One region of the Micromonospora sp. MGP-C2 genome, then DNA from elsewhere that is predicted to be linked to it. Evidence: riboswitches for the same ligand, from Rfam matches in the RefSeq annotation. Region 1 holds a riboswitch; each other region holds the start of a gene.
What was found. Region 1 has a riboswitch for cobalamin ahead of AC3CF1_RS00585 (CbtB domain-containing protein). Riboswitches for the same ligand answer to the same signal wherever they lie in the genome.

Region 1 (10,503 bases):
CCGGCGGCGGTACTGGTCGAAGTAGACGGCGGCCCAGATGATCAGGCCGACGATCACCTGCTGGTAGTGGATGCTGATGTCGAGCAGGACGGCGCCGTTGCGGACCAGGGCGATGAGGAACGCGCCGATGATGGTCCCGACGATCCGACCCTGACCTCCGAAGAGGCTGGCCCCGCCGATGACCGCGGCGGCGATGACGTCGAGCTCCAGCGAGATCCCGTAGTTCGGCTGACCGGAGTTGACCCGGGAGGCCGCGATCATGCCGCCCAGACCGACCAGCACACCCGCCAGCACGTACACGCCGGTCAGGTGCCGACCGACCCGGATGCCCGACCGGCGTGCGGCCTCCAGATTGGAGCCCATCGCGTACGTGTACTGACCGAAGCGGGTCTGGGAGAGCAGGAAAGCGACACCGACGGCGACCAGAACGGTGATCACCACGGCGAACGGGATGCCGACGATCTCCCCGTTGCCGAGCAGTTGAAAGGATCGGGGCAGGCCGTAGACGCCGACCGCCCCGGTGATGATGAAGACGAGCCCTCGTCCGACGGACATCGTTCCCAGCGTCGCGATGAACGGTGGGATCCGAGCCACGGTCACCAGCAGCCCGTTGAGCAGCCCGGCCAGTGCGCCGACGCCGATCGCGACCGCCGTCGCCGCCCAGAGTGGAAAGCCGAGGTCGCGTACGACCAGCGCCCCCGCCACGCCGGCGAGCGCGGCGACCGATCCCACGGAGAGGTCGATGCCCTTCGTGATGATGACCATCGTCTGCGCCGTGGCGATGATGGCGATCACCGCGGTCTGCGCCCCGATGTTGAAGAGGTTGTCGGCGGTCAGGAAGTAGGGACTGGCGAAACTCAACACGATGAACAGCACGACGAGCGCGGTGGCGGCGGTCAGCTCGGAGACGGCGTGGGAGATCCGTTCCCGGAACCAGTCGCTGGGCGTGCCGTGCTGCGTGCCGGTGGTTGCCTCGACGGTGCTCATCGTCGGCCCTGACCTCCCCAAGCGTGGCGCCGCACGCGACGGGAGAGCCGTCGGCGAGCGGAGCACCGGTGACCGGCCGAGCCTCCTCGGCAGGGAGAGACGGACTCGAAGCCCGCACCACCCATGGAGATAGGTCGGATGTTTCCCTTGATCAGGCGTTACCATGCCATGCACGTACGTGTGTTGCCAAGGTCTTGCGACCATGTTTTGCCGTCGTTACGCGAGCCTTCGGAGCCCTACGTCCGACCAGAACGGCATGATCTGTTGTCGATGGCCGCCCCGCGAGCCAACGAGCCACACTCCGATTGTTATCGATAACATGCTATGCCTTCGACGCCCGCCGCGCTCGCCTCGTTCCGACTCAGCCGGTGCACGAGGCGGCGAGCAGACACACCGGCCGGTCCGAGCCGAAAATCAGCCGGCCCGGGCCGATCGCTGTCGAGCGCGTGCTCGACAGCGGGCCGCGGTTCCACAGTCGTCCAGGCCACGCCGTCCACCCGGCCACCGCTCGGAGAGCTTCGCCGTCGCGTCGGGTTCGGCGGCGGCGGACGATGCCCGCCGCCAGCGATCGGGTTTTGATCTGACGAATCGGGCGGCGCTGAATCCTCGGGCACAGGTGCTTCACCCACTGCGGGGCCGGGTTGACCGCCTGCGGCGGCACCGATACCGTCGACCCACTATCTGCGGCGACGCGAGGGAAGCCGGTGTGATTCCGGCGCGGTCGCGCCACTGTGAGCGGTTCCCCCACCTAGAAATGGGGCCCGCGAGCCAGGACGCTCGGTCGTCCGCAGCCTTGCGATGGGGACGCGTCATCCCCGGGGAGGTTCGTGATCATATGTCCAGCTCCACGTCCAGCCAGCCGTTGGTGAATCCCGCTGGCACCACGCGTCTTCTGTGGACGGTCCTGGCGACCGTTGTCGCGCTCACCCTGCTGGCCTACCTCGTCGCGTTCGACCAGGGTGCGGTGTCGCGCAGCGGGACGTACCTGCACGAGCTCATGCACGACGGCCGGCACCTGCTCGGTGTTCCGTGCCACTGAACGCCACCACCGCTCCCCCGTTCCTCGCCGTCCTCGTCCGCGGCCTGCTCGCCGGCCTGATCGCTGGCCTGCTCGCCGGAACGTTCGCCTACGTCGCCGGCGAACCGCACGTCGAGGCCGCCATCGCTATCGAGGAGGCGGCCTCGCACGCCGAACCCGCCGCTGGCGGGCACCAGCACGACGAGGCCCTGGTCACCCGGAGCGGCCAGCGCGGCGGGCTCTTCCTGGCCACCGCACTGTTCGGCGCCGCGATGGGCGGTCTGCTGGCCACGGCGTACGTCCTGCTGGCCCGTCGGCGGCGGACCGACGACGACGGGCGCTCCGGCCTGCTGCTGGCCGGTGCGGCGCTGCTCGGCGCGGTGATCGTGCCGTTCCTCAAGTACCCGGCGAACCCACCGGCGGTCGGCGACCCGGCCACCATCAACCAACGCACCGCCACCTACCTGCTGATGGTGGTGCTCGGTCTGGTGGCCGTGTGGGCGGGCTCGCTGGGCTACCGGTCAGTCGGCGCGCAGGCGCCACTGTGGCAACGCGTCGCCGCAGCCGTCGGCGGTTTCCTGCTGGTCACCGTCGCGTCCTACGTGGTGCTTCCGTCGTTCCAGGAGGTCCCCACCGACTTCCCCGCGACGCTGCTGTGGAGCTTCCGACTGGCCTCCCTCGGCACCCAGGTGGTGCTCTGGACCGGGATCGGCCTGCTGTTCGCGGCCCTGATGCACCACGAGCGGCGTCGCCGGGTCGGCACCGCACTGCCGAGCACGTGACCGCCACCAGCCTCCGGCTGGTCGCCCACGGTCACACCGCCGCCCTGCGCCGGGCCCGCTTCGGCGGCGCTGACGACGGCCTGGACGAGGGTGGCCTGCGTGCCGCACTCGCCCAGGCCCAGGCGGATCCGGACCGGCGCGGGCCTATCGGCGTCAACGCGACCTGCCTGTCCAGCCCCGCGGTGGCCGCTCGACAGACCGCCGCCGCCTTCAGTCTGCTGCCGACAATCGAGACGGCGTTGGCCGACTGCGACTACGGCGACTGGTCCGGACGGTCGCTCGAGGAGATCGCTGAATCGCAGCCGCAGGCGCTGCACGACTGGCTGTCCACACCGGAGTCCGCTCCGCACGGCGGTGAGTCTGTCGCGGCCGTGCGGGATCGGGTCGGCAGTTGGCTGGACGAGCAGCACCGAGCCGGCGGGCGGGTCATCGCGGTCACCCACCCGCTGGTGATCCGTGTCGCGGTCGTGCACGCCCTCGGGCTGCCGACGGCGACGTACCGACAGCTGGACGTGGAGCCGTTGGCGATCGTCCGGCTCACCAGCCAGGGCACGCGCTGGCAACTCCGACTGGGCGCGGAGCCGAGGTGGGTCGACTCCGCGATGGTGTGGTCATGAATCCAGGGCCCGCAGTGAGCTGAGCGCGGGTGGACGGTCTGCTTCAACCCTCCCGAGTTTGGACCAGTGCGGCGGCACGGCCCAGGGCGGACTTCTCGACGGCGGTCAGCGCCGGATCGACCCGGCGCTGACCCACCGCACGCCGTAGTTGGCTGGCCCGGGGCGGCTGCGCGCGTCGCTGAAAGGCGTCGAGGCCGTCCCGGGCAAGATCGGCGACCTGCGGGTCCTGACTGACCGCCACCTCGGCGAGGATGAGAGCGGTCATGGCCACGTCCAGGTCGGCCGGCCCCTCGGTCGCATTGCGCCAATCGATGACCACTGGCCCGCGCGAGGTCACCATGACGTTCTGTGGGTGCAGGTCGAGGTGCAGGACGCGGTCCGCCGGGTCGACGCTGAAGCGGGCCGGCAGGGTGTGGAGGCGGTCGTGCAGGCCCACGAGCAGGTCGGCGGCGGCGCCGATGCCGGTGCGCCCGGTGAGCATCGACACCAGGAGAGTCTCGCCGTCGAGTCGTTCGAGCACCAGGTCGGGCCCTCGGGCCTCGTACACCATGGGCACCGGGTAGCCGGCGGCCGCGACGTACGCCATCAACGCCGCCTCGGGCGCGCTGTCCCCGCCCTGCCGGTAGCGGCGCAGCACCCGCGACTCGTCGAGCACGTAGACGTCGGCGTCGCGCCCCGAGGCGAGCAGCGCGTGATCGGCCATGGCAGACGACGCTAACAGTGGTTGCGCGACAAGCGCGTGGGGCGGGCCGTGATCACGGCCCGCCCCACCCTGCTGCGCTGTCCCCGGCTCAGTGCTAGCCGGTGACGGTGAACGGCCGGGACACCTTCGTCGCCGACTTCTCACCGCTCAGCGTGACGCTGGTCGCGCCCGCCTTCGCCGCACCCGGAACGCTGACCGTCGCGCCGGAGATGACACCGTCACCGTTCGCGCGAACCGTGCTGACCGCGAGGCCGTTCCCGACGGTGATCGTGACCGCCTCGTTCGGAACGAACCCGGAACCGTCGATGGTGATCGACGTGCCACGCGGACCCGAGGTGGTCAGCAGTGCCACCCGCGGCTGGTAGGTCGGCGCCTGGGCCTGCCCGGTCACCTGGACAATGGCCGTGGCCGGCGTACGCGTCGACGCGCCCGTCGCGGTGACCGCGTACCGGCCGGGTTGTGCGTCGCCGGAGGTCGGGACCGAGACGCGGACCGTGCCCGTCGCGGAGGCCGCGACCTTCGTGGCCCGGGCCGGGTCGGTGCCGACGCTGACGGTCACCTGTTCGCCGGCGGCGAACCCGCTGCCGTCGACGGTGACAGTGCCGCCGGTGGTGACGGCGCCGGCAGCCGACAGCGCGATCGTCGGCTGGGAGCCGCCTCGCGCGACGGTCACGGTGAAGGCCTCGGTGCTGCTCGACAGCGTGTCCCACGCGGTGACGCGCACCGTGTAGGTGCCCTCCCGCGTGTAGGTGTGCTGCCCGCTCATCGCACCGGACGCACCGATGGTGACGTCGTCCGGAGCCGTGCCGTCACCCCACTGGACGCGGGCACGGTAGCCGGTCGTGCCGGGAACGCCGCCGGTCACCGAACCGAGGTTCGCCGCGAGGGCCTGCCCGGCGTTCGCCGTCTGGTCCTTTGGAGCGACAGTGGCCAGCGCGGGGGCCGGCGTGCCGTCGTTGGCGACGGCGAACACGTGGATCCGGCCCGCCGAGCGGGGGTCACCGGTCTGCGTCGGCAGGGTCACCGACACCAGCGTCTTGCCCGCCGGGATCTGGTACGGCGCGGTCGCGAACAGGAACGGCTGGGCGCCGTCCCGGCTCGTGCCGTGCAGTCGGTACGCCGTCCGGGCAACGACGATGTTGCCGTAGGACGGGGTGCCGTTGGCGTTGCCGCCCAGCGTCCAGTCGCTCATCTGGATCGGGATGCTGGCCGTGCTGCCGTCACTGAAGTTCGCCGTGCCGGTGGTGCTCTGGTTGCCCTGCGTTCCGGCGCCGATGAAGGAGATGCTCTTCGCGTCCTCCGGCAGGTCGAGCAGGACCGTGGCACCGTTGCCGGTGGCGTTGTCCGGCTGCCCGGCCGGGATCACCGGCAGCGTGAACTGCAACGCGGTCCCCGGGACCTGCTGCCGCTGGCCCTGCGTCGCACCGCCCGCCGCCAGGGCGGCCCGCGAGTACGCCCACGACTTGGCGTCGCAGTCCGCCGCGAGTACGCCTTCGTCACCGACACAGACGGTGTCGAACGCGGCGGTGAGGCCGGAGGTCGGGGCGTACGCCACCTCGACGCCGACCGTCGCGGAGCTCTGGCTCTCGCCGTCGGTCACCGTGACGTTCGCCTGGTGGTAGCCCGGCGTGGCGTAGGTGTGCGACCCACCGATGTTGTAGACGGCCCGCGAGCTCAGCGTCACGGTGCCCTCGGTGACCGGTGTGCCGTCACCCCAGTCGATCGTGGCCCGGTAGCCGGTCGCGGTGCCACCGGTGACGGACGCCAGCGGCACCGAGACCGGTACGCCGGACGTTGCGTGCACGCCGGACGCGGCGGTCACCGCGATGTCGCCGCCTCCGATGGCCACGTCGCCACCGGCGAGCAACTCGATCTCGGCGAGACTGGTCTGCGCGGCGCCGACGGTCTTCGTGACCGCGAGACGGAACTGCGCGAACCGACCCGGCTTGTCGATCGTGTACGGGCGGGTCTGACTGCGCCACCGGAACACCTGGTCCCTGCGGGAGTCCACTGTGGTCCAGGTGATGCCGTCGTTGGAGCCCTGCAGTCGCCAGTCCGCCGGATCGCCAGCACTCGCCCCGGACGTGACGGTGTAGTACGTCGGCTTCTGCTTTCCGCCACGGAACGCCCAGGAGATCTGCGGGGTCGCCGAGGTGAAGGTCAGCTGCGTGGTGGACGAGTCGTCGAACAGCTTCGAGGCGTCCTGACCGCCGGTTGCGGTCGCGGTGCCGAGGCCGGGGCCGGTGGTGTCCTGCAACGGCTTCGGCGCCTGGTCACCCTTGGTCAACGACGGCGGCGCGTCGTTCCTGCCGCTGCTCCAGGAGGACGGGTTGGGGCCCATCTGGAAGTCGATGGTGCCGCCCTTGGCGAGTGCGGCCACGTCCAGGGACAGACCGTGCTGCTTCTTGCCGTTGACCTTGACGTCCTGCACGTACACGTTGCGGGTGCTGTTGCTCGGCGCGTTGACGACGATGTCGCCAGTGGTGCGACGCACCGTCATCTTCGTGAACTGCGGCGAACCGATGGTCCACTCGGACGACCCGGCCTGCAGCGGGTAGATGCCCAGCGAGCTGAGGATGTACCACGACGACATCTCGCCGTTGTCCTCGTCGCCCAGGTAGCCCTGGCCGATCTCGCTGCCGACGTAGAGGCGCCGCAGAATCTCCCGTACCGTCGCCTGGGTCTTCGCCGGCGCGCCGGCGAAGTTGTACATGTACGGGATGTGGTGCGACGGCTGGTTGCTCATGCCGAGCTGACCCATCCGCACCGCGCGCGCCTCGATCATCTCGTGGATGACGCCGCCGTACCCGCCGGGTCGGTCGGCGTTCTCCGGGGTGGAGAAGAACGTGTCGAGCTTGTCCCGCAGCGCCTTCTGCCCGCCGAGCAGGTTGGCCAGACCCTGACCGTCCTGCTGGGCGGTGAAGGCGAAGTTCCATCCGTTGGTCTCGGTGTAGACGCCACCCCAGTCCAGCGGGTCGCCGGCGAGGAAGTTACCGGCGGCGTCGCGACCCTGGAAGAGCTTCGACTTCGGGTCGAAGAGGTGGACGTAGTTGCGGGCACGCTCCAGGAAGTAGCGCGACTCCTCCTTGAGCCGGGCGCGCTCCGACTTCGGCGTGGCCGGGTCCTTCGCGAGGGCCGCACCCATGTTGCCGATGCCGTAGTCGTTGATGAAGCCCTCCAACGCCCACGACACCGACTCCCCGGTGGAGGTCGGCGTGTAGCCGAGGAACAGCGACGTCTCGATGCCCTTGCGTCCGACCGCGCTGCGCCCTGACGCGACGGTCGCGTCCTTGACGGCCGCGTCGTACGCCGCGAGCGGGTCGGGCAGCTTGACCCCGGTGAGGTACGCCTGGGCCAGAGCCACGTTGGCGCTGGTGCCGGTCATCAGGTCGGCGTAGCCGGGAGACGACCAGCGGGCGATCCAACCGCCGTCGCGGTAGTGCTGGACGAAGCCATCGGAGGTCCGGGCGGCGACGTCCGGGTACAGCAGCGCGTAGGCGGGCCACACGGTGCGGTACGTGTCCCAGAAGCCGTTGTTGACGTAGATCTGCCCGTCGACGATCTTCGCACCGGTCTGGGTGGGGGTCGACGCGCCGGTCGGCGCCGAGACCGGGCTCGCGTACTGCCAGCGCGGCGCGGCGGCGGTGCCGGTGTTCTCCGACTGCGAGTTCGGGTAGAGGTTCAGCCGGTACAGGTTCGAGTACATCGAGACCAGCTGCGGTTCGGTGGCGCCACGCACCTCGACCCGGCCGAGCCGGTCCTTCCACATCGCCGTCGCGGCGGCGTGGACCTGGTCGAAGCTCTTGCCGGTGACCTCCAGATCGAGGTTGCGGCGCGCCTGGTCGACGGAGAGGAACGACGTCGCGAGGCGCATCGTCACCTCCCGGGTGGTGGAGACGTCGAAGGTGGCCGAGGTCGCGGCGGTTGCCGTCGGCGCCCGGTCGAACGCACCGGACACGAACATGCGACTACGACCGGCCGACAGGCCACTTCCGTTGTCGACCCAGCCGGTGAGGGTGCCGTCCGTGCCGATGGTGAAGGTGCCGTTGTGGAAGACGAGACTTCCGGTCGCCTGCCCGGTGGGGAAGGTGAACCGCATGATCCCGGCGTGGTCGGTGGGCGACATCTCCGCGACCAGGCCGTTCTGGAGCGTGACCCGGTAGAGGTCCGGCTGCGCGGTCTCGTCGTCATGGCTGAAGGCGAGCGCGCGGCTGGCGGGCTGGCCGGTGAGGGAACCGCCACCGACGACGGGCATGACCGACATCTGGTTGCGGTCACCCATCCACGGGCTGGGCTCGTGGGAGATCGCGAGCCCCTGCAACATCGGCAGGTTGGCTGCGTTGTTGATCCGGTGGTACTCGTACTCCCAGGAGTTGGAGGTCGCGTCGGTCACCGGGGTGAAGAAGTTGAAGCCGTTCGGCACCGCGGTGATCGGCAGGTTGTTGCCGCGCGAGAAGCCGCCAGTCGAGTTGGTGCCCCGACGGGTGTCCACGTAGTTGGTCAGCTTCGTGCCGTCGATCGACGCCGGCGCGGCCGTCAGCTCGATGTCGTCGAGCCACCCCTGGAACTGGGTGTCCCCGGTGGCCTGCGGGTTGTCGTACGCCAGCAGGATGCGGTCGATCGTCTTGCCGCGGGCGATGGTGCCGAGGTCGGCCTGCACCAGGTTCCACTGGTCGGCGAAGAGCACCTTCGACGCGCCCTGGCCGGCACCGGTGAGCAGGTAGCCGTGCTGGTCGACGGGCGAGCGCCCACTCAGGTAGCTGCCGTCGGTGAAGTGCAGGTCGACGGCGGCGTAGGTGGACGGGTACCGGGCGTTGCCCGTGGTGAACTCCGGGAAGATCTTGTACGACAGACGGGTCTTCGGCCCGACCGGCACGTTGACGTCGAACAGCTTGTTGGTCGCGTACGACCGGCCGTCGCCCTCGGCGCCACCGGAGTAGCGCAGCGCGGCCAGCCCGGTGAACCCGGCGTCCGGCTTGGTGGTGTAGCCGCCGTTCGGACCGGCGGTGGCTTCGCTGACCATCGGCGTGGCCGGCGGACGGACGTCGGAGCCGTCGCTGATGTTCCAGTCGGCGAGCTGCACGAGCGAGTCACCGGAGTTCGCTGTGACGTTCAGCCGGTAGAAGGCGTAGGCGTTCGTGTTGGTGAAGCTGTACCTGTTGGTGGCGTACCGGCCGCTGAACGTCTGGCCGACGCGCTTGTCCAGGTCGGTCCAGGTGCTGCCGTCGTTGGAGCCCTGGACGACGAAGTCCCTGGGGTCGCGCGACGGTGCGTCGTTGGCCGAGGTCAGCGAGTAGCGCAGCACTGTGGCCGGCTTGGCGAGCTGGTAGGTCACCCAGCCGCTCGACTGGAAGATCAGCCACTTGGTCGACGAGTCGTCGTCCTTGAGGTTCGCAGCGATCTCTCGGGGCTGGTTCTCGTCGCTCGCGGTCACGGCGCTGACCTGGCCGAGCAGGCTGCCGGGCAGGGTGGTGACCTTGCCACTCAGGTTGCCCTGGACCGGTTTTCCGTTCGCGCCGACCTCCACGGTGCTGGTGGCGGGTTGCGGGTCGGCGGTCTCAAACGAGGAGCTGAAGTTGCCGGGCGTCGCCGAGGTGGGGGCGGCGTTGGCCAGGGGCGCGGCGACGAGCAGGCCCAGCGGTAGCAGGACGGCTGTCGTCGCGGCGATCAGGCGGGGAGACAGGGAACGCGCAAGGGGGGTATGCGACATGAGGGACGGGGCCTTTCGACTCGAACGGGTCGAGTACGTCGAAGGTCTGGACTGAGTGGAGCGTGGTGGGCGGTGCCCTGACATCGTTGTCATTGGAGTTGGCGAACAACGAGAGTCGGGGCGGGTGGACTTGTCGCTGATAGTTCCGGGCGCAGCACGGCCGTGTCAACGGGTTGATGGCGATGAAACGGGCCGGGCTACCCACGACCGCTTGCCGGGCCCCGACGCCGTACGGCGACGTGCGCCGAGGCCCGGCCGCGGATCAGCAGTAGAGGTTGGCTCCGGCGGACACACCGAGGATGCCGACGAACTGCTGGTACTTCGTCACGCGGCTCTGCACCTGGGCGGGGTTCCCGCCGTTGCACTCGATCGAGCCGTTGATGCTGCGGATCGTCTCACCGAAACCGGCACCGCCGACCATCGCATTGTGGGCGGTCATGGTGCCCGGCCCGTTCTGGGTCATCCAGTACCAGATTCCGGTCTTCCAGGCCACCGCGGCATCGGTCTGCACCAGCCACGGGTTGGTCAGCAGGGGCAGGTTGAGGGCGTTTCCGGCGGCGTTGTAGTTGAAGTTCCAGCTGAGCTGGATCGGCCCACGCCCGTAGTAGGCGGCCTGCCCGGCCGGACACCCGTAGGGCTGGCCGGGGTCGCAGTAGTGCGGGTAGTTCGCGGTGTTCTGCTCGACC
Region 2 (10,503 bases), 750 kb from region 1:
GCCACGGTCAGCCCCTGCTCGGCGGCACGCTGGTAGAGCGGCAGCACGCCCTCGATGGGCAGCTGCGACGAGTCGACGATCTCCGCGCCCGCTCGGGCGTGGTCGAGCACGTCGGCGTGCACCAGGCTGGCCGCCCAGATCACGATGTCCGCCTCGGCGATCACCCGGGCGGCCCGCACTGTCAGCAGGTCCGCCGCCCCCGGCCCGGCTCCGACGAACCACACCTTGCCGTCGCTTGTCACAGCTTTCCTCCTCGGTGGTCGCGGCGGGCCGGCACCAGCAGCGTCGACAGGTACGGCAGGTCGTGCTCGGCGTCGTCGACCGGGCCGATCCGTTCACCGGGCAAACCCAGGCTGCGCCCGAGCACCGCGTCGGGGAGCCGGCCCTGTCGGCGCAGCTCGGCGAGCAGTTCGGGGTGCCGCCGCCAGCCCTTGTAGGCGACCACGGTGCCCGGCCCGGCGAGGGCGTCGGCGAACAACGCCAGACCCGCGGTGGCGGGCAGCAGGGTCAGCGGTTCGCGTCCCTCACAGAGCGGGGTGCCGCTGCGCGCAGCGAGCTCCTGCATGGCGGTGACGCCCGGAACGGTGGTCACCCGCAGGCCCGGGCGCAGGGCGCGGACGCTCTGCGCCAGGTAACCGAAGGTGGAGTAGATGTTGGGGTCGCCGATGGTGGCGAACGCGAGGGACCGCGCCCCGGCGTCGACCGTCTCGACCACCACCCGGGCGGCGTCGTCCCAGGCGGCCGCCCGGCGGGCGGTCACCCCGCCCCGATCGTCCAGGGCGAACGGCAGTCGGCGCAGCCGGTCCACCGCGACGTGGGACCGCACTGTCGCCTCGGCCCGCCCGGCGTCCGCACCCGCCGTCGTCGCAGCGGCGGTCACCGTGGGTTCGACAGGGTCCGCCATCACGGGTACGAAGACGACGTCGGCCTCGCGCAGCACCCGCACCGCCTTGACGGTGAGCAGTTCCGGGTCGCCGGGTCCGACACCGACCCCGGTCAGCGTGGCGTCGGCGCTCATCGGCACGCCTCGACGAGCCGGCGGGCCGCGTCCGGGTGACCGGCCCAGTGGGTGTGCAGGTAGGAGGCGTGCACCCGACCGCTCACGAAGCCGTGCTCCGCGTCGTTCCAGCGCCACGCCGGTCGGTCGCCGTGCCCCGGGTCGGTGGTGGTGCGGTGGAACTCGTGGCCGCGTACCGGCTCGCCGGCACGGGCCACCGGGGAGTCGGTGACCGCCACGGCCTCGCGGTAGCCGAGGGTGAGCCGGCCGGTCATCCGGGCGGTGAGGTCCAGCCGCCCGCACATCGGTACGTCGTCCAGGGACCGCCCGAGGTAGAGCAGCCCTGCGCACTCGGCCACGATCGGCCCGTCGAAGTCGGCCAGCTCGGCGCGCAGCGTGGTGTTGCCGGCCAGCGCCTGGGCGTACGCCTCGGGGAAGCCGCCGCCGATGACCACCGCGCGGGTGCCGGCGGGCAGTGCCGGGTCGCGCATCGGGTCGACTGTGAGCACGTCCGCGCCGGCGGCGGTGAGCAGTTCGGCGGTCTCGGCGTACGAGAAGGTGAAGGCCGGACCACCGGCGAGCGCGACCACTGGCCGCTCGGCGCCGGCCGGCCCGCCGACGGCGGTGACCGGGTCCCACGCAGGGGTGGTCAGCGGTGCGGCGGTGCGGGCCAGGTCGAGCACGGCGTCCAGGTCCACTGTGGCTTCGACCAGCTCGGCGAGCGCGGTGACGATCGCCAGGGACTCGGGGGCCCGCTCGGCGACCGGGACCAGCCCGAGGTGCCGGGCCGGCGCGGCCACCTCGGCGGCGCGGGTGACGGCTCCGAGCACCGGTACGCCGACCTCGGCGAGGGCGTCGCGCAGCAGGGTTTCGTGCCGGGGCGAGCCGACGCGGTTGAGGATCACCCCGCCGATGCGCACGGCCGGGTCGAAGGCGGCCATGCCGAGGGTGAGCGCGGCGGCCGAGCGGCCTTGGGCAGTGGTGTCCAGCACCAGCAGCACGGGCGCCTCGATCAGCCGGGCGACGTGTGCGGTGGAGGCGTAGTCGCGGCGGCCGACGGCACCGTCGTGCAGGCCCATGACGCCCTCCACCACGGCGATGTCGGCGGGTGTGGGGACGCTCGCGCCGTGGCGCAGCAGACCGGCGATCCGCTCGACGCCGACCAGGAACGGGTCGAGGTTGCGCCCGGGCCGGTCGGCGGCGAGGGCGTGGTAGCCGGGGTCGATGTAGTCGGGGCCGACCTTGTGCGGGCTGACCGTCAGGCCGCGACGGCGCAGTGCGGCGAGCAGCCCGGTGGCGATGGTCGTCTTGCCGTGGCCGCTGGCCGGTGCGGCGACGACGACCCGGGGCAGCGGCCACGGGTCGGTGGTCGTGGTCACCACTCGATGCCCTTCTGGCCCTTCTGGCCGGCGTCCATCGGGTGCTTGACCTTGGTCAGCTCGGCGACCAGGTCGGCGGCGGCGACCAGGCGCGGGTCGGCGTCCCGTCCGGTGATGACGACGTGCTGGAAGCCGGGCCGGTCGGCCAGTGTGGCGACCACCTCGTCGACGTCCACCCAGCCCCACTTCATCGGGTAGGTGAACTCGTCCAGCACGTACAGCCCGTAGCGCTCGGCGGCCAGGTCGCGCTGGATCTGCCGCCAGCCCTCCAGGGCGTCGGCGGCGTGGTCGGCGTCGCCGCCGCGCTGGATCCAGGACCAGCCCTCACCCATCTTGTGCCAGGCGACCGGCGCGCCCTGGCCGGTGCGCTCGTGCACCTCGCCGAGCGCCCGGAAGGCGTTCTCCTCCCCCACCCGCCACTTGGCGCTCTTGACGAACTGGAACACGCCGATCGGCAGACCGGCCGTCCAGGCTCGCAACGCCAGCCCGAAGGCGGCTGTCGACTTTCCCTTCATCTGTCCGCTGTGGACGATCAGCAGCGGTCGGTGCCGCCGCTGCCGGGTCGTCAACCCGTCGGCGGGCACCACACTCGGCTGTCCCTGCGGCATCAGCACTCTCTCCTTCGGGCGATCCTGCGGTTGCGGTCGGTCATCGGTGCCCGGCGTCACGCCGCGACGGGAAGCGCGCTGCCGCGGGTGTCGGGGTGGGTGAGGGCGGCCAGCGGGTGGTGGGGGGCACCCAACTGGGTGGCCAGTCGACGCGCCAGGTTGAGGCGGACCGGGCCGGTCTCGCAGTCGACGACGACGCAGGGCGCACCGGTCGCCGCGAGCACTGCCCCTGCTGCCGCGGCGCGGTCCAGCGGGCGGTTGCCCGCCGTGGCCCGGCCGTCGGTGACGACGAGGACGAGCGGACGCCTCAACGGGTCGCGCAGGCGCTCCACCCGCAGCAGGTCGGCGGCCGCGAGCAGCCCTTCGGCCAGCGGCGTACGCCCACCGGTGGGCAACTCGGCCAGCCGAGTCGAGGCGGCCAGCACCGACGAGGTGGCCGGCAGCAACGTCTGCGCCTCGGCGCCCCGGAAGGCGATCACCGCCACCTTGTCCCGCCGCTGGTAGGCGTCGGTGAGCAGGGCGAGCACCGCGTCCTTCACGGTGGTCATCCGCTGCCGGGCACCCATCGAGCCGCTGGCGTCCACCACGAACAGCACCAGGTTGCCCTCCCGCCCCTCCCGGACCGCCTCCCGCACGTCGTCCGGGCGCAACCGCAGCGGGCCGCTCAGCCGTCCCCGGGATGCCTGGTGCGGCGCGGCGGCGCGGACCGTCGCCGGCAGGTGCAGCGCCCCGACCCGGCCGGTCGGCACCCGGGCCCCGGTGGTGCGCCCCCGCCCCGTGCGGGCCCGCGAACGTCGGCCCGGCACGCCGTCACCGACACCGGGCGCGGTGAGCACCCGCGCCTTCAGCCCACCCCGGGGTACGGCCACCGACTGCCCGTCGGCGCCGCCGTTGCGCCCCTGGTCCGGGTCGTCGCCACCGTCCGCGGTGTGCCGGTCGCCGGGCTGAGCGTGCCCGCCGGGGTCGTCCGTCGGGCGCTGCGGCGAGCCGCCGTCGTCAGCTCCGCTCGGCACCTCGGTCCGCCCGTCCGGGCCGGCGTCACCCTCGGCGGGCGCACTCTCGGCCGGGCCGGGTACACGCTGGTCGACCACGTCGCCGCCGCTCCCCCCACCGCCGGCCGGGCCGCCACCGCCTGATGGGCCGCCACCACCCGGGCCGTCGTCGTCCGGGCCCGGGTCGTCCGGTTCGTCGGGGTGGGCGTCCTGGGCACGCTGCAACGCCTCGTCCAGGCGCTTCTCGTCCAGCCCGCGGGTGTCGAACGGGTCGCGGCGGCGGCGGTGCGGCAGGGCCAGTCGGGCGGCCACCCGGACGTCGTCGATGCTCACCCGGTCCCGGCCGTGCCAGGCGGCGTGGGCCAGCGCGGTACGGGCGGTGACGATGTCGGCGCGCATCCCGTCCACGTTGAACGCGGCGCACACCTCGGCGATCTGCCGCAGCGCGGCGTCCGGAAGTCGTACCCCGGGAAGCCTGCGTCGGGCGGCGGCCACCTGGCCGGCGATCTCCGCGTCGGCGTCGGCCCACCGGGCGGCGAAACCGGCCGGGTCGGCGTCGGCGGCGAGCCGGCGGCGGACCACCTCGACCCGGACCTCCGGGTCCCGGCTGGCGCCCACCTCGACGGTGAGTCCGAACCGGTCGAGCAGCTGCGGACGCAGCTCCCCCTCCTCCGGGTTCATCGTGCCGACCAGCAGGAACCGGGCCGCGTGGCTGACCGAGACGCCTTCGCGTTCGACGTGGCTGCGGCCCATCGCCGCCGCGTCCAGCAGCAGGTCCACGAGGTGGTCGTGCAGCAGGTTGACCTCGTCGACGTAGAGCACCCCCCGGTGGGCGGCGGCGAGCAGACCCGGCTCGAAGGCGCGTACGCCCTCGCCGAGGGCCTTCTCCAGGTCCAGCGAGCCGACCACCCGGTCCTCGGCGGCGCCGACCGGCAGCTCCACCAGCCGGGCGGGACGCGTCTCGGCGGCGGCACCGGCCGGATGCGGCCCGTCCGGGCAGGCCGGGTCCGGCTCGGCCGGGTCACAACCGAAGCGGCAGCCGGCGACCCGCCGGACCGGCGGCAGCAGCGCGGCGAGTGCCCGAACGGCTGTGGACTTGGCGGTCCCCTTCTCCCCTTGGACCAGCACACCGCCGATCGCCGGGGACACCGCGTTGAGCAGCAGCGCCAGCCGCATGTCGGCCATGCCGAGCACCGCACTGAACGGATAATTGACGATCACTGTGCCTTCCTTCGATCACGACTGCGGGGCTCGCAAAACCGGCTCACTCCTCGCGCTCACACCCGGTCCTCCAGGTCGCCCTCGCTGGCCAGGTACGTGTCGCGCAGCCGGTCCAGGGTGGCCGGCTCGGGTTTGGCCCACAGCCCCCGGTCGGCGGCCTCCAACAGGCGTTCGGTGATGCCCCGCAAAGCCCACGGGTTGGACTGCTCCAGGAACTCGCGGGTGGTGTCGTCGAACAGGTACGCGGCGGCCAAATGCTCGTACATCCAGTCGTCGACCACGCCGGCGGTGGCGTCGTAGCCGAACAGGTAGTCCACTGTGGCGGCCAGCTCGAACGCGCCCTTGTAGCCGTGCCGGCGCATCGCGGCGATCCACTTCGGGTTGACCACCCGGGCCCGGAACACCCGCCGGGTCTCCTCGCCCAGCGTGCGGGTGCGCACGTCGTGCGGCATCGCCGAGTCACCCACGTACGCCTGCGGTGACGTGCCGGTGAGGTGACGGACCATCGCCACCATCCCGCCGTGGTACTGGAAGTAGTCGTCCGAGTCGACGATGTCGTGCTCGCGGGTGTCCTGGTTCTTCACCGCCACCGCGATCCGGGCGAAGGAGCGTTCCATGTCGGCGCGCGCCTCCCGCCCGTCCAGGCCCCGGCCGTAGGCGTAGCCGCCCCACACGGCGTACACCTCGGCCAGGTCCGCGTCGCTGCGCCAGGTCCGCGCGTCGATCAGGGGCAGCAGGCCCGCGCCGTACGCCCCGGGCTTCGAGCCGAAGATCCGGGCGGTCGCGCGCCGCTCGTCACCATGCTCGGCGAGGTCGGCGGCGACGTGCGCCCGCAGGTAGTTCTCCTCCTCCGGCTCGTCCAGGGCGGCGACCCGCCGCACGGCATCGTCGAGGAGTGCCACCACGTGCGGAAACGCGTCGCGGAAGAACCCGGAGATGCGCACTGTCACGTCGACGCGCGGCCGGCCCAACTCGGCGGTCGGCACCACCTCGATACCGGTGACCCGCCGGGACCGCTCGTCCCACACCGGCCGGCAACCCAGCAGCGCGAGCACCTCGGCGATGTCGTCGCCCTGGGTGCGCATCGCGCTGGTGCCCCACACGGTCAAACCCACCGAGCGGGGGTACGTCCCGGTGTCAGCGAAGTGCCGGGCGAGCAGCGAGTCCGCGAGGGCCACCCCGACGTCCCAGGCGTTGCGGCTGGGGATGGCCTTGGGGTCGACGGAGTAGAAGTTGCGGCCGGTGGGCAGCACGTTGACCAGACCGCGGGTGGGTGAGCCGGACGGGCCGGGCGGCACGAACCGGCCGTCGAGCGCGCCGAGGGTGTTGGTCAGCTCGTCGGTGGTCCGGTCCAGCCGGGGCACCAACTCGGTGGCCGCGAAGTGCAGCACGGCGGCGACGTCCGGGATCGGCTGGCCGGTCACCTCCGCGACCACCGCGTCGACGGCCTCGGCGTCCCAGCCGAGCGTCTCCATCCCGACGACCAACCGCCGGGCGAGGGCCTCGATCAGGTCCACGGCGTCGGCGGCGGTGCCGGCCGGCCCGTCCACCACGTCGGTCAGCGCCACCGGGAGGGCGATCCGCTGCCCGGGCGCCGCGAGCAGCGCCTGCTCGTCAAGCCCGTACGCGACGGCCAGCGCCTGCCGCAGGCCGGGCAGGGCGCGGGCGCCACCCCAGATCTGGGGGGCGCGCAGGACCGCGAGGACCAGGTTGACCCGGGGCTCACCGGTGGGTGCGTCGGCGAGGATGTGCAGACCGTCGCGGATCTGCACGTCCTTGACCTCGCAGAGGTACCCGTCCAGGTGCAGCACGAACTCGTCGAAGTCGTCCGCGTCGGGCATCGCCTCGGCGTGCAGGTCGTGGTGCAGCTCGGCGGCGCGTACGAGGTCCCAGATCTGGGCCCGCACGGTGGGCACCTTGGCCGGGTCGAGGGCCTGCACTGTGGCGTACTCGTCGAGCAGTTGCTCCAGTTTGGCCAGGTCGCCGTAGGTCTCGGCGCGGGCCATCGGCGGCACCAGGTGGTCGATCACCACGGCGTGCGCCCGGCGCTTGGCCTGGGTGCCCTCACCGGGGTCGTTGACGATGAACGGGTAGACCAGCGGCAGGTCGGCGAGGACCGCGTCAGGCGCGCAGTCGGCGGCCAGACCGAGGCCCTTGCCGGGCAGCCATTCGAGGGTGCCGTGTTTGCCCAGGTGCACCACGGCGTCCGCGCCGAAGCCGCCGTCGGCGACCGGCGCGGCCAGCCAGCGGTACGCGGCCAGATAGTGGTGACTCGGCGGCAGGTCCGGGTCGTGGTAGATGGCGATCGGGTTCTCCCCGAAGCCGCGCGGCGGCTGGATGAGCAGCACCACGTTGCCGAAGCGCAGCCCGGCGAGCACGATGTCGCCGCTCTCGGTGTAGAGCTGGCCGGGAGGCTCACCCCAGTGTTCCCGCATCCGTTCGCGCAGCTCGGCCGGGACCTGGTCGAACCAGCGCCGGTACGTCTGCCCCGGTATCCGGGCCTCGGCGGCGGCCAACTGCTCCGGGGTGAGCCATTCCACGTCGTGACCGCCGGCGGCGATCAGCGCGTGGATGAGCGCGTCGCCGTCCTCGGGCGGCGGCGCGTCACCCAGGTCGTAACCCGCTTCGGCGAGTTCGGCGAACAGGCGGACCGCCGAGACCGGGGTGTCCAGCCCGACGGCGTTGCCGACCCGGGAGTGCTTGGTGGGGTACGAGCTGAGGACGACGGCGACCCGCTTGTCGGCGTTGGGCACGTACCGCAGCCGGGCGTGGCGCACCGCGATCCCGGCGACCCGGGCGGCCCGCTCGGCGTCGGCGGCATAGACCGAGAGCCCGTCGGCGTCGATCCGCTTGAACGAGAACGGCACGCTGACGATCCGGCCGTCGAACTCGGGGATGGCCACCTGCATCGCCGCGTCCAACGGGGACAGTCCGGCGTCGCTGCCGGCCCACTGCTCACGGGTGCTGGTCAGGCAGAGCGCCTGGATGATCGGCACGTCCAGGGCGGCCAGGGCGCCCACGTCCCAGGCGTCCTCGTCGCCGCCCCCGGACGCGTCGGCGGCGACCGCGCCGCCGGCCGCGAGCACGGTGACCAGCAGCGCGTCGCAGACGGCGAAGAGCCCCAGCGGGCCCGCGCCCGTGGTCAGGCCCCGCAGCGAACCGCAGAAGATCGGCAGCGGGTTGCCGCCGGCTTTGTGGACCGCGTCCGCGAGCACATCAACGAAGCCGGTGTTGCCGGCGAGCGCGTGCGCCCGGTAGAAGACGATCCCCACTGTGGGCCGGTCCGGGTCGGTGGGGTGTTCGCCGTGCTCCCCGTACGCCGGGGTCGGTGCGGGCGGGGCGAACCCCTCGCCGGTGAGCAGCACCGTGTCGCAGAGGAACCGGGCCAGCTGCCCGAGGTTGTCCGGCCCACCCTCGACCAGATACGCCAGAGCCTGGGTGACGACCCCGGACGGCACTGTGGAGATGGCCATCAGCTCCGCGTCGGGCAGCGTCTCGCCGCCCAGCACGACCGTCGGCACGCCGGTGGCGAGCACCGCGGCGAGGCCGTCCGGCCAGGCCTGTCGGCCGCCGAGCAGGCGTACGACGACGAGGTCGACCCCGTCGAGCAGGGCGGGTACCTCGTCGGCGGCGACCCGGGCGGGGTTGGCCAGCCGGTAGTCGGCGCCGCTGGCGCGGGCGGCCAGCAGATCAGTGTCGGCGGTGGAGAGCAGCAGGATGCGCACGGCAGGCTCCGGAGAGTGACGCCCTGGCCGCCATGGAGGCGACCTGGACGAAGCGGGTGGGTGCGGCGTCAGCCGGCACGACGGCCGGCCAGCTCGCCGACGCGGGCGTCGGGGCCGGTCAGCGCCGGGCGCTCAGCTCAGCGGGCCCGGTGGCCGACGCGGGCGACCTGGAGCACGCCGACGAGGCCGGCCCGGAGCATGCTGGTCCGGCCGGTCGTGGGTGCGGTGTGGCGCCCGCGATGCGGGTCATGACGATGATCGTCGATGAATGAGACGCCGTGCGTCATCGGGTCCTCCTCGGGTGTCCACGCCCTGGGGTACGTCCCGACGGCCGAAGTATCCTGGCTTCCGGATCGACGCTCTCCCCCGGCCTTCCAACCGCAGACACACGGCCGTGACTCACGAGGGGGGATCGCTCCCCGGTGACAGTGGCGGGACCGCGTCGGAATCGCACCGACTTCCTTCACTGCCGTCAGGCCGCGAATGCTGCCACACCGCCGCGCCGCCGGTCAACGCCGACCCCAGCGCCGCCAAGCAGGTGCCATTCATCGGGTTTCACCGATTGCTGCGACCTTGAACCCCGCACGTCGCAATGCCCGGGGTCAATGCTTGACGACCTTTGCTCTGCTTACCTATGTGCACCAGTGACGCTTCGTGCCTGGTGCAGATAGGTAAGCAGAGCAAAGGGGGGTAGCACCTACCCTGGCCTGCGCCGATCGTCCGAGGGGGCGGTGGTACGCGGCACTGTCACCTAAGATCGGCGACCACCGGAGCAGCGTCCGCGATCAATCCCGGGAGTCGATCACCATCGTCGCCATGCGATTCCACCACCTCGCCGGCCGTGTCTGGTTCTGCCCGGGCGATCCGGACCCGGAGGCGGTCCAGGCCGGCGTCGCCGTCGTGGCCGACGAGCGCGGCAGTGTGATGATCGACGCCGGGCAGAGCCCCGCCCACGCCCGCGAGATCCAGGCCGCGCTGACCGCCGCCGGGCTACCCCGCCCGCGTTGGCTCGTCTACACCCACCACCACTGGGACCACGTCTGGGGCGCCTGCGCCTGGCCGGGAGTGGAGATCGTCGGGCACGAGACGGCCGTGCCGCTGCTGCGCGCCGAAGCCGCCCGACCGTGGAGTCACGACTACCTGGACGAGCAGATACGCCACAACCCCCGCCTCGGCCCGAGCTTCCGGGCCCGGGCACGCGCGGTGGCCTCCTGGGAGGATTTCGCCATCCTGCCGCCGACCCGGACCTTCGCCGACGTGGACGAGCTGCCGGTCGGGGTCGGGCTACGCCACGTCGGCGGCGGGCACGCACCGGACTCGACAGTCGTGCTGGTGCCCGACTCGGGCGTCATGCTGCTGGGCGACTGCTTCTACCCACCGCCGGCGCACCTGCGCAGACCCGAGGACGGCCTCGACCTGGGCCTGGTCCGGCGACTGCTCGGCGACACCTACCACTGGTACGTGTCCAGCCACGCCGAGCCGATGACGCTCGAGCAGGCCCGCTCAGCCGTCGAGGACGCCTGACCCCGGCGGCAGCACCTCGCCCGGCACGCGGGAGTGCGGGCCCTCTGCGCCGACACG
Region 3 (10,503 bases), 4.4 Mb from region 1:
GGCCGGGTGACACCGGAGCCCGAGGCGGGCGGCTACACGGTCTTCCTGCTCGACGGCAGGCCGGTGGCCGGGGCCGGGCCACCGGCGATCCCGGACCAGGTGCCGATCTGGTCGACGTACCTGGCCACCGACGACGCGGAACTGGTCGCCGGCCGGGTCGAGCGGGCCGGCGGGCAGGTCGTCGTGCCGCCGTTCGAGGTCTTCGACCGGGGCTGGATGGCGGTCTTCGCCGACCCGGCCGGCGCCACGTTCAGCGTCTGGCAGCCCTTGGCCATGGCCGGGGCCGAAGTGTTCAACGTGCCGGGCGCGATGAGCTGGAACGAACTGGTCACCCCCGACCCCGAGGGCGCGAAGGTCTTCTACGAGCTGGTGTTCGGCTGGCAGCCGGACGACCAGGCGGTGGGCCCCATGACGTACACCGGCTGGCGGCTCGGGACGCAGATCGTCGCCGGGATGATGCCGCCGCTGGCCGACGACTTCCCGGCCGACCTGCCCGCGTACTGGACGGTGTACTTCGCGGTGACCGACGCGGACGCCGCTGCGGCCCGCGCCGCCGAGTTGGGCGGAACGATCCTGGTGCCGCCCCGGGACATCCCGGCGGGCCGGTTCGCAGCCCTACGCGACCCCCAGGGCGCCCTCTTCTCCGTCATCGACCTCGGCCCCTGACCCGGACGATCTGGCGCGGGGGCGGACCGGGACCACCAGTGGGCCGTGGGTGCCGGGGACGACCCGGACGCTGGCCCGGTAGTGGGTCGCCAGCAGGTGCTCGGTCAGCACCTCGGACGGGGTTCCGGCGGCCACCACCTGACCGCTGGCGAGCATCACCATCCGGTCGGCGTACTCGCCGGCCAGGGAGAGGTCGTGCATCGTGGCGAGGACGGTCAGGCCGTGTTCGCGGCGCAACTGGTCGACCAGTTCCAGCACCTCCTGCTGGTGCCCGATGTCGAGTGCGCTGGTCGGCTCGTCGAGCAGCAGCAGCGTCGCGCCCTGGGCGAGCGCCCGGGCGAGGAACACCCGCTGCCGTTCGCCTCCGGAGAGGGTGGCCAGCTCACGGCGGTGGAAGCCGGTGAGGTCCAACCGGCCGAGCACCTCGTGCACGGCGTCGAGGTCGGCGGTCGACTCCCGGCCCAGCGTGGGGATGTACGGGGTGCGGCCGAGCAGCACGTAGTCCAGCACCGACATGCCGGGCGGCACCACCGGCGACTGTGCCACGGTGGCCACCACCCGGGCGCGGTCCCGGCGGCGCAGCGCGGTGCTCGCCGTACCGAACAGGGTGATCGCCCCCGGCGCGGGCAGCAGGCCGCCGACGGCGCGCAACAGGGTGGACTTGCCGGCGCCGTTCGGGCCGATCACCGTGACCCACTCGCCGACGGCGACGGTGAGGTCGACGCCGGTCAGGATCGGTGTCCCGCCGAGGTCGACGTGCAGCCCACGCACCTCGACGGCCGGCACACCGTCGTCGCCACCCCCGGACGGAAGACCGCCGGACGGAAGACCGCCAGGCGGGCGACCGCCGGGCGGGCCGGCGGTGGGTTCGCGGCTCACGTGAGCACCCGTCGGGCTGTCCGCAGCACGATCACGAAGAACGGGCCACCCAGCAGAGCGGTCACCACTCCGATCGGCACCTCGGACGGAGCGGCGACGGTGCGGGCCACCACGTCGGTCAGTGCCAGGAACGCACCGCCGAACAGCAGCGACAGCGGCAGGATCGCCCGGTAGCTCGACCCGGCGAGCAGCCGGACGGTGTGCGGCACGATGATGCCGACGAAGCCGATCAGGCCGGTCGCCGAGACCGCCGCAGCCGTGCCCAGGGAGGCTGCGGCGATCAACAGGTAGCGGGTGCGCTGCGGGTGCAGGCCCAGACTCCTCGCCTCGTCGTCACCGACCGCGAGGACGTCCAGCTCGCGGCGGTGCAGCAGCACCACCACAGTGGTCAGAGCGGCGTACGGCAGCACCAGCAGCACGTCGTGCCAGCCCGCGGTGGCCAGCCGGCCGAGCAGCCAGGAGTAGACCGGTTGGATGCTGTCGGAGTGGCGCTGCAGCAGGTACGTCTGCCCGGCGGAGAGGAACGCGGAGACCGCCACTCCGGCCAGGATCAGCATCGCCGGTGAACCGCCGCGCCCGCCGGCCGCGCCGAGCACGTAGGTCATCGTGACGGCGAGCAGTGACCCGGCGAAGGCTGCCAACGGGATGGTCATCGGCAGCCCGGAGATCGCGCCCTGCCGGCCGGCGCCGCCGAGGGCGATCGCCGCGGTGACCGCGAGGCCGGCGCCAGCGGCCACGCCCAGGAGGTACGGGTCGGCGAGGGGGTTGCGGAACACGCCCTGGTAGCAGCCGCCGGCGAGGGCGAGCAACCCGCCGACCAGCAGGCCCAGCACCACCCGGGGCAACCGCAGCTCGGTGACGATCGCGATCTCCCGCTCGGAGAGACCGCTGTCGAGGTGCACCCCCGGGATCAGGTTGAGCAGCTCGGCCGCGACGCTGCCCGCGGGCAGGCTGACCGGGCCGAGCGACACCCCGGCGACGAGCGCGACGAGCACCGCGAACACCCCGGCGACCAGCCACCGCTTGCGCAGCCCGGCGGGCCGGGCCCTTGACGGCAGCCGGGCGGCGGAGGGCGCGGACGACGACGGCCCGGACGCCGACCCGGCGGGCCGGCTGCCGAATCGCAGCCCGGCCCGCCGGGACGGAGGCGGAGTTGTGGTCACCGACGGACGACGGTCACGCGGGCACCTTGGCGACCGCGTCGATGATGACCCGGAGCAGGTCCACGACCCGCGGCCCCCAGCGGGAGGCGACGTCGTCGTCCAGTGCGATCACCTGGTTGTTCTTCACCGCGGTGAGCCCGGACCAGCCGCTGCGCGCCTTGACCGAGTCGGCGTTCTGCTGGCAGCACTTGGAGTCGGCCAGGAAGACGAAGTCCGGGTTGGCCTTGACGATGAACTCCTGGGACAGCTGCGGGTAGCCGGCGCTCTTGCCGTCCGCGTCGGCGGGGTCGGCGATGTTGGTCAGACCGATCTGGCTGTAGAGCGTGCCGATGAAGGTCTTGCTGGTCGCGCTGTACAGCTCGGGGCCCAGCTCGTGGTAGTAGGTGAGCTTCTCTGCGCGCTGCGGCACGTCCTTGACCAGCTTGGCGATGTCGTCCCTCATCCGGCTGGCGACGTCGGTGGCCTGGTCGGCGTGCCCGGTCAGCGTGCCCAGCTCGGTGATCTGCCGGTACGTGTCGTCGAGGGTGGTGGCCGCCGGGGTCTGGTACACCGGGATCTTCAGCTTGCCGAGCTGCTCGACGATCTTGTTGCGGTCGTCGGAGAGCACCACCAGGTCGGGGTTCTTACCGGCGATCGCCTCGGCGTTCGGCTGGAAGGCGGAGATGTCGCTCTTGGGCACGTCGGCCGGATAGTTGGACTGGTCGTCGACGGCGGTCACCTGCGGGCCGGCACCGATCGCGAAGAGCATCTCGGTGGCGGTCGGCGACAGCGCGACGATCTTCTCGGGGCGCTTGTCGAGGGTGAGCGCGCCGACCGTGACCGGGTACGCGGCGGCCGCAGTGCCGGTGGTCGGCTTGTCGTCGGCCTTCTCGGCGCAGGCGCCGAGGGCCAGCGCGGCGACCGCGAGGGTCGCGGCGAAGAGCCGAGGGGTACGTCTGAACATGGGGCCTCCTGTCGGTCGAGGAGTGTGGTGCTTCGCCGACAGGACTTTCGTACGCCCGCCCACGAGGCGCCCTTCCTCGAGAGCGCGTTTCGCGACCGATCCGCAGGCGACCTGGCTCGTCCCCACCGTCGGGTGGGGCATCACAGTTGCGGGACAGCGCCGGGTTTCGCACCGGCTTCGCTGCGGACTGGTCGGTAAGACGGTAGCGCACCGCCGGGACGTGCCGGATCGATCACGCGCCGATCGCCGCGAGTCGATCCCCCGGAACCGTCACACGGTGACCGTCGGAGGGCGTATGTCCGAGTTGGTGGTGTTCGGAGACGGGTGGTGGGGCCCCGCGGGGCGGAGCGGGGCCCCACCCGATCAGGAGGACGTGATGGTGACGTTGTCCACAGCCGCCTCTACCAGGCTGGCGCCGGAGGCGTCCGCCGCCTCAACGAGGATGCGGACCGACTGCCCGGCGTACGGGGTGAGGTTGAGGTTGGCCACAGCCCAGCTCCCGTTGCGGTTGGTCGCCGCGCCGGCCTGGGTGAGCAGCGCGGTGGTGCCGCCGTTGTGCACCACGCTCACCCGCAGGTAGTCCGCCGACGAGGCGTTCGAGCCGTGCGCCAGATACCAGGCCAGCGAGAGATTCAGCGTGCCGGACGACGGCAGGGTCACCGCCGGGGACCTGGCACTGGTCACGCCGCCGTCGACGTCGTAGTCACCGGCCGCCGATCCGGCGAGCCGGCCGGTGACCAGGTCGTTGGATCCGGCGTACGGGGTGAGCTGCTTGGCACCGGAGGACGTGGTCGCCTGGGCGGCGCCCCGCTCGAACGCGCCGAGGGTGGCGGTGTCGGTGCCGGACGGGTTGATGGTCCAGCCGGTGGCCGTTTCGAACGTGTCCGACCAGACCGTGGTGCCGCCACCGCCGCTGCCGCAGTACTGCGCCTGCTTGCCGATGGCCCGGTACGGGCAGTCGGCGTACTCGCTGAGCAGCAGCACCGCCTCCCGGTTGCGCGAGGTCTGCGCTCCGATGACCTCGTCGGGCGGGTAGAAGCCGCCGCCGCCGGAGGAGCCCGGGTACATCTCGAAGGTGTACGCCCAGATGTTGTGGGTGGCCCACATCCAGTCGAGGCTGTCCCCGTCGGTGATGTAGAGGTCGCTGGACTGTTCCGGGGTGTAGTTGTTGGTGGCCGCCATCTGCTGGCCGATGGTGGCGAAGGTGTTGTACTGGTCCGCGTTCATGCCCGTCGCGGTGTTCGCCGTCGTGTAGCCGTAGGGCCAGAGCACCAGCTGCGAGTACGTGTGGAAGTCGATGTTGGCCTTGATCTGCTGCACGCCACCGACCACCCGACCGTTGACGAAGTTGCGCAGCGCCTGCGTCTCGGGTGCGGAGAACGCCGACGGCCCCCGGTAGGTCTCCGAGGAGGTGGTGCCGGACGAGCCGCCGCAGCAACCCCAGTTGTAGGACCAGTTGCGGTTCAGGTCGGTGCCGACGTTGGACGAACCACTGTTGGGCTGCCGGTTCTTGCGCCAGGACCGGTACGACCCGGTGGCGATGTCGTACTCGCTGCCGTCCGGGTTGACCGTCGGCACGATCCAGATCTCCCGGCCGTTGACGATGTTGGTGATCCGGGAGTCGGAGCCGTAGCTGTCGGTGAAGAGGTTGAGCAGGTAGATCGCCATCTCGACGGTCAGGTGCTCACGGGCGTGCTGTTGGGAGTTGAACAGGATCTCGGGTTCGTTCTCGTCGGTGCCGACGTTGTCGGAGATCTTCACCGCCATCAGGTCGCGGCCCTCGTACGACGAACCGATGCTGATCTTGCGGGCGATCGCCGGATGGTCGGCGACGACCTGGTTCACGACGGCGGTCAGTTCCGCGTAGTCGTGGTAGTTGGAGTCGGCGGGCGGGAAGGCCATCGTGCCGATCTCGCCGGCGCCGCGCTCGGCGTTGGGCGGCGGGGCCAGCGGTTCCAGCCGGAAGCCGAGCTTGCCGATCTCGGCGGCCTCACCCGCCGTCGCCGAGATGTGCAGGACTCCGTGTTCGGAGTAGTCGATGGCGGCTCCGGTGCGGGCCACCGCGTTGCGGTCGGCGAGGGTCCGGGGGCCGAGCACCCGGTAGCTGGCGGCGGCCGGCTCGGTGGACCGGTCCGGTGCGGGTCGGGCGGCGACCGGACCGGCGGCGACGGTGACGATGCCCAGACCGGTGACGACGGCGAGCACCAGGACGCGGCGGAGAGGGATGGGCGTGCGGAGGGCCATCAACTACCTCCTTGATGGGCGGGAGATCCCGCTCGGTGAAGCACACTTCACCACCTGTCACATGGTCATATCAATATCCTTCGCTGCCTTGTCCATCCCGAGCCGATCATCCCGGCGGCAATGATTTTCCACTCAGGAACATCTGGCGAAACTTCCCTCCAAGCGGGAAACTGACCAGCGACGATGCCCCTCTCGACACCGCGGAGCACCCATGGCCAGATCCCGCCTGCACGCGGCCGCCCTCGCCGGCGTCACCGCGCTCACCCTGCTCGCCACCAGCGCGCCAGCGACGGCGGCCCGCCCGCCCGCCGCCACCCACGACGAGCAGATCACCTTCCAGGACTGGTCCGGGCCCGCCGACTGGCACCGGGGCAGCCGGTCCGGCACCCGCGTGGTGCCCGGCGCCCGAGCGGGCCTCACCCTGGCCCGTCCGGCCGGCACCACCGAGTACGCCGACCCGCACACCGGCACCACCCGCACCTGGGAGTACGGCACCTGGACCTCACCGGTGACCCGCGTCGGGTTCGACGCCAGCGAGCTGATCGCCTCCTGGAACGCGGAAACCCCCGCCGGCACCTGGATCCAGGTGGAGATGCAGGGCAGCTACACCAGCGGCGACCAGACCCCGTGGTACGTCATGGGTCGCTGGGCGTCCGGCGACACCGACATCAAGCGGACCAGCGTCAACCGGCAGGGTGACCCCTGGTCGACGATCTGGACCGACACCTTCAGCATCGACGACGCCACCGCCGGGGTGCTGCTGCGGTCGTACCAGCTGCGGCTGACCCTCTACCGGGCACCCGGTCAGACCGCCGCACCTGTGGTGCGGATGCTCGGCGCGATGAGTTCCACAGTGCCGGACCGGTTCACCGTGACCCCGAGCGCCGGGCACATCGCCTGGGGCGTCGAGCTGCCGGTGCCGCGCTACTCGCAGAACGTGCACTCCGGGCACTACCCCGAGTACGACGGCGGAGGCGAGGCCTGGTGCTCACCCACCTCCACCGAGATGGTGGTCGAGTACTGGGGTCGTAAGCCCTCGGCGGCCGACACCTCCTGGGTGGACCCGACCTACCCCGACCCGACGGTCAACCACGCGGCCCGGATGACCTACGACTACGCGTACGACGGCGCCGGCAACTGGCCGTTCAACACCGCGTACGCGGCCAGCTTCCCGGGGCTGGAGGGCCGGGTGACCCGACTGCACTCGCTGGACGAGCTGGAGCGTTTCATCGCCGCCGGCATCCCCGTCGTGACCAGCCAGTCCTTCCTCGCCAGTGAGCTGGACGGGGCGAACTACGGCACCTCCGGGCACCTGTTCGTGGTGGTCGGCTTCACCGCCGACGGCGACGTGATCGTCAACGACCCCGCCTCGTCCAGCAACGACGTGGTGCGCAACGTCTACAAGCGCGCGCAGTTCGAGCAGATCTGGCTGCGGACCAAGCGCACCAACGCCAGCGGCGGCGTCTCCGGCGGCTCCGGCGGCATCGCGTACCTGATCAAGCCCACCTCGAAGCCCTGGCCCAAGGTCCCCGGCTCCACCAACTGGTAACCCACCAACCCACCCCACCCAGGGCCAGGGCCAGGGGCGCGCCGTTGATCATGAAGTTATTGCTCCGACACGCCGAGCGATCGGGCAATAACTTCATGGTCAACGCGGAGCGTCCGGGCCTTCGGCCGGGCGGGTGGGGTTGGGGTTCGGGTTGTCTTCGCCGGCCAGGGCGCTGCGGAGGCGCTCCTTCTCGGTGCGCCTGCGCTCGGCGGCGGTGCCCATCTCCTCGGCCATCTCGTCCCGCCAACCGCGCAGCAGGAAGAAGGAGAGCGCGGCGGAGAAGGCCAGCGCCAACATCAGCTTCAGGAACACGTTCATGTCGATCAGCCAGAGGCCCGCCAGCACGGCGACGAACAGCCCGATCCGGCCCAGCGTGTACTTGAGCGCGGCGCTCACCCGTACCACTCCGTTCTCTCCGTCGCCCGCCGATGTCGGCGGGAGGGTCGATCCGCCCGGCGGGCGGTCGCGGTCAGCCGGTTCGGCGGGCCAGCCAGCGGACGCCCGGGAACCAGAGGGCCGCGTACGCCACAGTGAACGCCGCCGCCGCCAACGCGCCGGAGAGCAACGGTGGCAACCCGGAGCCCAGACCGGCGATCAGCAGCCCGACGAACACCCCGACTGCGGCGGCGACCAGCGCAGCCACCACCCGGGCCGCGCCGAACCCCCAGGCCCGGAAGTCGTCCCAGAACAGCCACGCCGGCAGGATCACCGCCAGCCAGCCGTTGGTGTGCCCGAAATCACCGGCGCCGATCGAGGCGAACGCCCAGTCGAACAACACCAACGCCAGCACACCGATGACCAGGCCGGCCAGGCACACCCCGAGCAGATCGCCGAGGGTACGGATGCGGCCCTCGGCGTCCCGGCGGGGAAACCCACTCTGCTGCTCAGGTTCGCGTTGCTCGGTCATCGACTGCGAGGGTACGTGGTGGCTCAGGCCCAGACCTGCTGCGGCTCGGCGCGCCGCTCGGCCAGCGACGGGGCCTTGTCGTACTCCCGGACCACGTTGTAGCGGGTGTCCCGCTCGACCGGCTGGAACCCGGCGTCCCAGATCAGGTGCAGCAGGTCCTCGCGATGCATCGTGTTCGGGGTGCCGTACGAGTCGGCATCGTGCGTGATCTTGTATTCGACGACGGAGCCGTCCAGGTCGTCCACGCCGAAGTTCAGCGAGAGCTGGGCCACCGACAGCCCGTGCATCACCCAGAAGTTCTTGACGTGCGGCACGTTGTCGAAGAGCAGCCGGGAGACGGCGAACGTCTTCAGCGACTCGGCCGGCGAGGCCATCGTGGTGCGCGCCTGGATCCGGTTACGGATCTTGCCGTCCGCCGAGTCCACGAAGTCGTGCTGGTAGCGCAGCGGAATGAAGACCGCGAAGCCCCCGGTCTCGTCCTGGAGCTCACGCAGCCGCAGCACGTGGTCGACCCGGTGCCGGGGCTCCTCGATGTGGCCGTACAACATCGTCGCCGGGGTCTTCATGCCCTTGCGGTGCGCCAGGGCGTGGATGCGCGACCAGTCTTCCCAGTGGCAGGCGTGGTCGACGATGTGCTGCCGGACCTCCCAGTCGAAGATCTCCGCGCCACCGCCGGTCAGCGACTCCAGACCGGCGTCCATCAGCTCGTCGAGGATCTCGTCGGCGCTCAGACCGCTGATCTTCTCGAACCACTGCACCTCGGTCGCCGTGAAGCACTTGAGCTTGACGTTCGGCAGCGCCGCCTTCAGCTCGCGCAGCACCTTGGGGTAGTAGCGCCAGGGCAGGGTCGGGTGCAGGCCGTTGACGATGTGCAGCTCGGTGAGCTGCTCATCCTCCATCTCCTTGGCCTTGCGGACCGCCTCGTCGATGCGCATCGTGTATGCGTCCTTCTCGCCCGGCTTGCGCTGGAACGAGCAGTACGCACAGGACGCCGAGCAGACGTTGGTCAGGTTGAGGTGCCGGTTGACGTTGAACATCACCCGGTCACCGTTGAGCTCGGTGCGCTTGTGGTGCGCCAACCGGCCCAGCCACGTCAGGTCGTCGCTGTCGTAGAGGGCGACCCCGTCCTCCCGGGTCAGCCGCTCACCGGCGTACACCTTCGCTTCGAGCTCACGCTTGAGTCCGGCGTCCATGGCACGTCCCTTCCACCTGCGGTCCTCGTCGAGCGTACGTCGGGACGCCGACAGCCACGGCGGCACGGTCGCCGGCAGCGATCCACTTCACCAGACTCTCAGCCTCCTGTAACCCGGAGATGCATCGACATCACTGCCGTCGTGCGGTAAGACAGAACGGGGCGGAGCCACACACTGGTACCGTCCCGACCGCCGCGCCCACCAAGCGCGGTGACGGACTGCGGGACGGGGAGCGGAATGGTCGACAGCGGGCGCGGGCGACGGCAGCGACGACGGAACCCGGTGATCTCGCCGGTGCTGCGTCCGAAGCTTTGGGCCGCCCTGCTCGGCGCGATCGCCGCGGCCGTGCTGTCCACCCCCGCGTACGCCGAGCCCGGATTGCCGACCACCGTGCCGGACACCGGTTCCCGCCCCGCGGTGACCGGTGCGCTTCAACTGCCCGGTGGCGCTCCCGTCGCCGGGGTCCCGGTCCCGCCGGTGGTCAACGTGGGCACGGGTCCGCTGGCCGCCGCCATCTCCGCCGGCGAGGCCCAGGTCGGCGCGCTCGGCGAGACGCTGTTGCTGACCAAGCAGAAACGCGTCGACGCCAAGGCGCAGCTCGACGCGGCCGGCAAGACACTGGCAACCGCGCAGGACGCCCTGCTCCGGGCCCAGCAGGCGGCCGACGCGGCCGCCGCCGACGCCGTAAAGGCAGCTGCCGCGCTGCCGGACAGCGACCTCGCCCAGGACATCCGCGAGCTGAACCGCCTCCAGCAGATCACCCGGGGCCAGAAGGTCGACGGCGGCACCACCGGCGTGGCCGGGGAACTGTCCCGGGCCCGCAGCAACGAGCAGCTCGCCTACCAGGCGCACGCCGCCGCCAAGATCCGCGTCGACTCCGTCGAGGCGGAGTTCACCGCCGGCGAGGCGTCGCTCCGCACGGCCGAGGCGAGCCTGCTCAAGTTGCGCCGCGACAACGC

Region 2: linked by a shared signal. The riboswitch ahead of cobN (cobaltochelatase subunit CobN) and the one ahead of AC3CF1_RS00585 (CbtB domain-containing protein) in region 1 are both predicted to bind cobalamin.
Region 3: linked by a shared signal. The riboswitch ahead of AC3CF1_RS21205 (ABC transporter substrate-binding protein) and the one ahead of AC3CF1_RS00585 (CbtB domain-containing protein) in region 1 are both predicted to bind cobalamin.

Annotation. Positions count from the first base shown of each region.
Region 1 is NZ_JBYMEN010000002.1:238,344-248,846, reverse strand. Features, by position in the region: gene AC3CF1_RS00590 (ABC transporter permease) at 1-987, opposite strand, end outside; cobalamin riboswitch at 1,641-1,787, shown strand; gene AC3CF1_RS00585 (CbtB domain-containing protein) at 1,823-2,026, shown strand; gene AC3CF1_RS00580 (CbtA family protein) at 2,017-2,787, shown strand; gene AC3CF1_RS00575 (histidine phosphatase family protein) at 2,784-3,404, shown strand; gene AC3CF1_RS00570 (phosphotransferase) at 3,448-4,107, opposite strand; gene AC3CF1_RS00565 (GH92 family glycosyl hydrolase) at 4,202-9,817, opposite strand; gene AC3CF1_RS00560 (glycoside hydrolase family 19 protein) at 10,080-10,503, opposite strand, start outside.
Region 2 is NZ_JBYMEN010000002.1:984,914-995,416, forward strand. Features, by position in the region: gene cobM (precorrin-4 C(11)-methyltransferase) at 1-242, opposite strand, end outside; gene cobI (precorrin-2 C(20)-methyltransferase) at 239-1,018, opposite strand; gene AC3CF1_RS04245 (cobyrinic acid a,c-diamide synthase CobB) at 1,015-2,376, opposite strand; gene cobO (cob(I)yrinic acid a,c-diamide adenosyltransferase) at 2,373-2,984, opposite strand; gene AC3CF1_RS04255 (magnesium chelatase subunit D family protein) at 3,041-5,197, opposite strand; gene cobN (cobaltochelatase subunit CobN) at 5,254-8,922, opposite strand; gene AC3CF1_RS04265 (hypothetical protein) at 8,955-9,194, shown strand; cobalamin riboswitch at 9,235-9,411, opposite strand; gene AC3CF1_RS04270 (MBL fold metallo-hydrolase) at 9,739-10,446, shown strand.
Region 3 is NZ_JBYMEN010000002.1:4,610,028-4,620,530, reverse strand. Features, by position in the region: gene AC3CF1_RS21220 (VOC family protein) at 1-666, shown strand, start outside; gene AC3CF1_RS21215 (ABC transporter ATP-binding protein) at 616-1,452, opposite strand; gene AC3CF1_RS21210 (FecCD family ABC transporter permease) at 1,542-2,603, opposite strand; gene AC3CF1_RS21205 (ABC transporter substrate-binding protein) at 2,722-3,651, opposite strand; cobalamin riboswitch at 3,736-3,858, opposite strand; gene AC3CF1_RS21200 (M14 family metallopeptidase) at 4,015-5,895, opposite strand; gene AC3CF1_RS21195 (C39 family peptidase) at 6,107-7,444, shown strand; gene AC3CF1_RS21190 (DUF4229 domain-containing protein) at 7,544-7,840, opposite strand; gene AC3CF1_RS21185 (hypothetical protein) at 7,914-8,351, opposite strand; gene mqnE (aminofutalosine synthase MqnE) at 8,375-9,544, opposite strand; gene AC3CF1_RS21175 (C40 family peptidase) at 9,782-10,503, shown strand, end outside.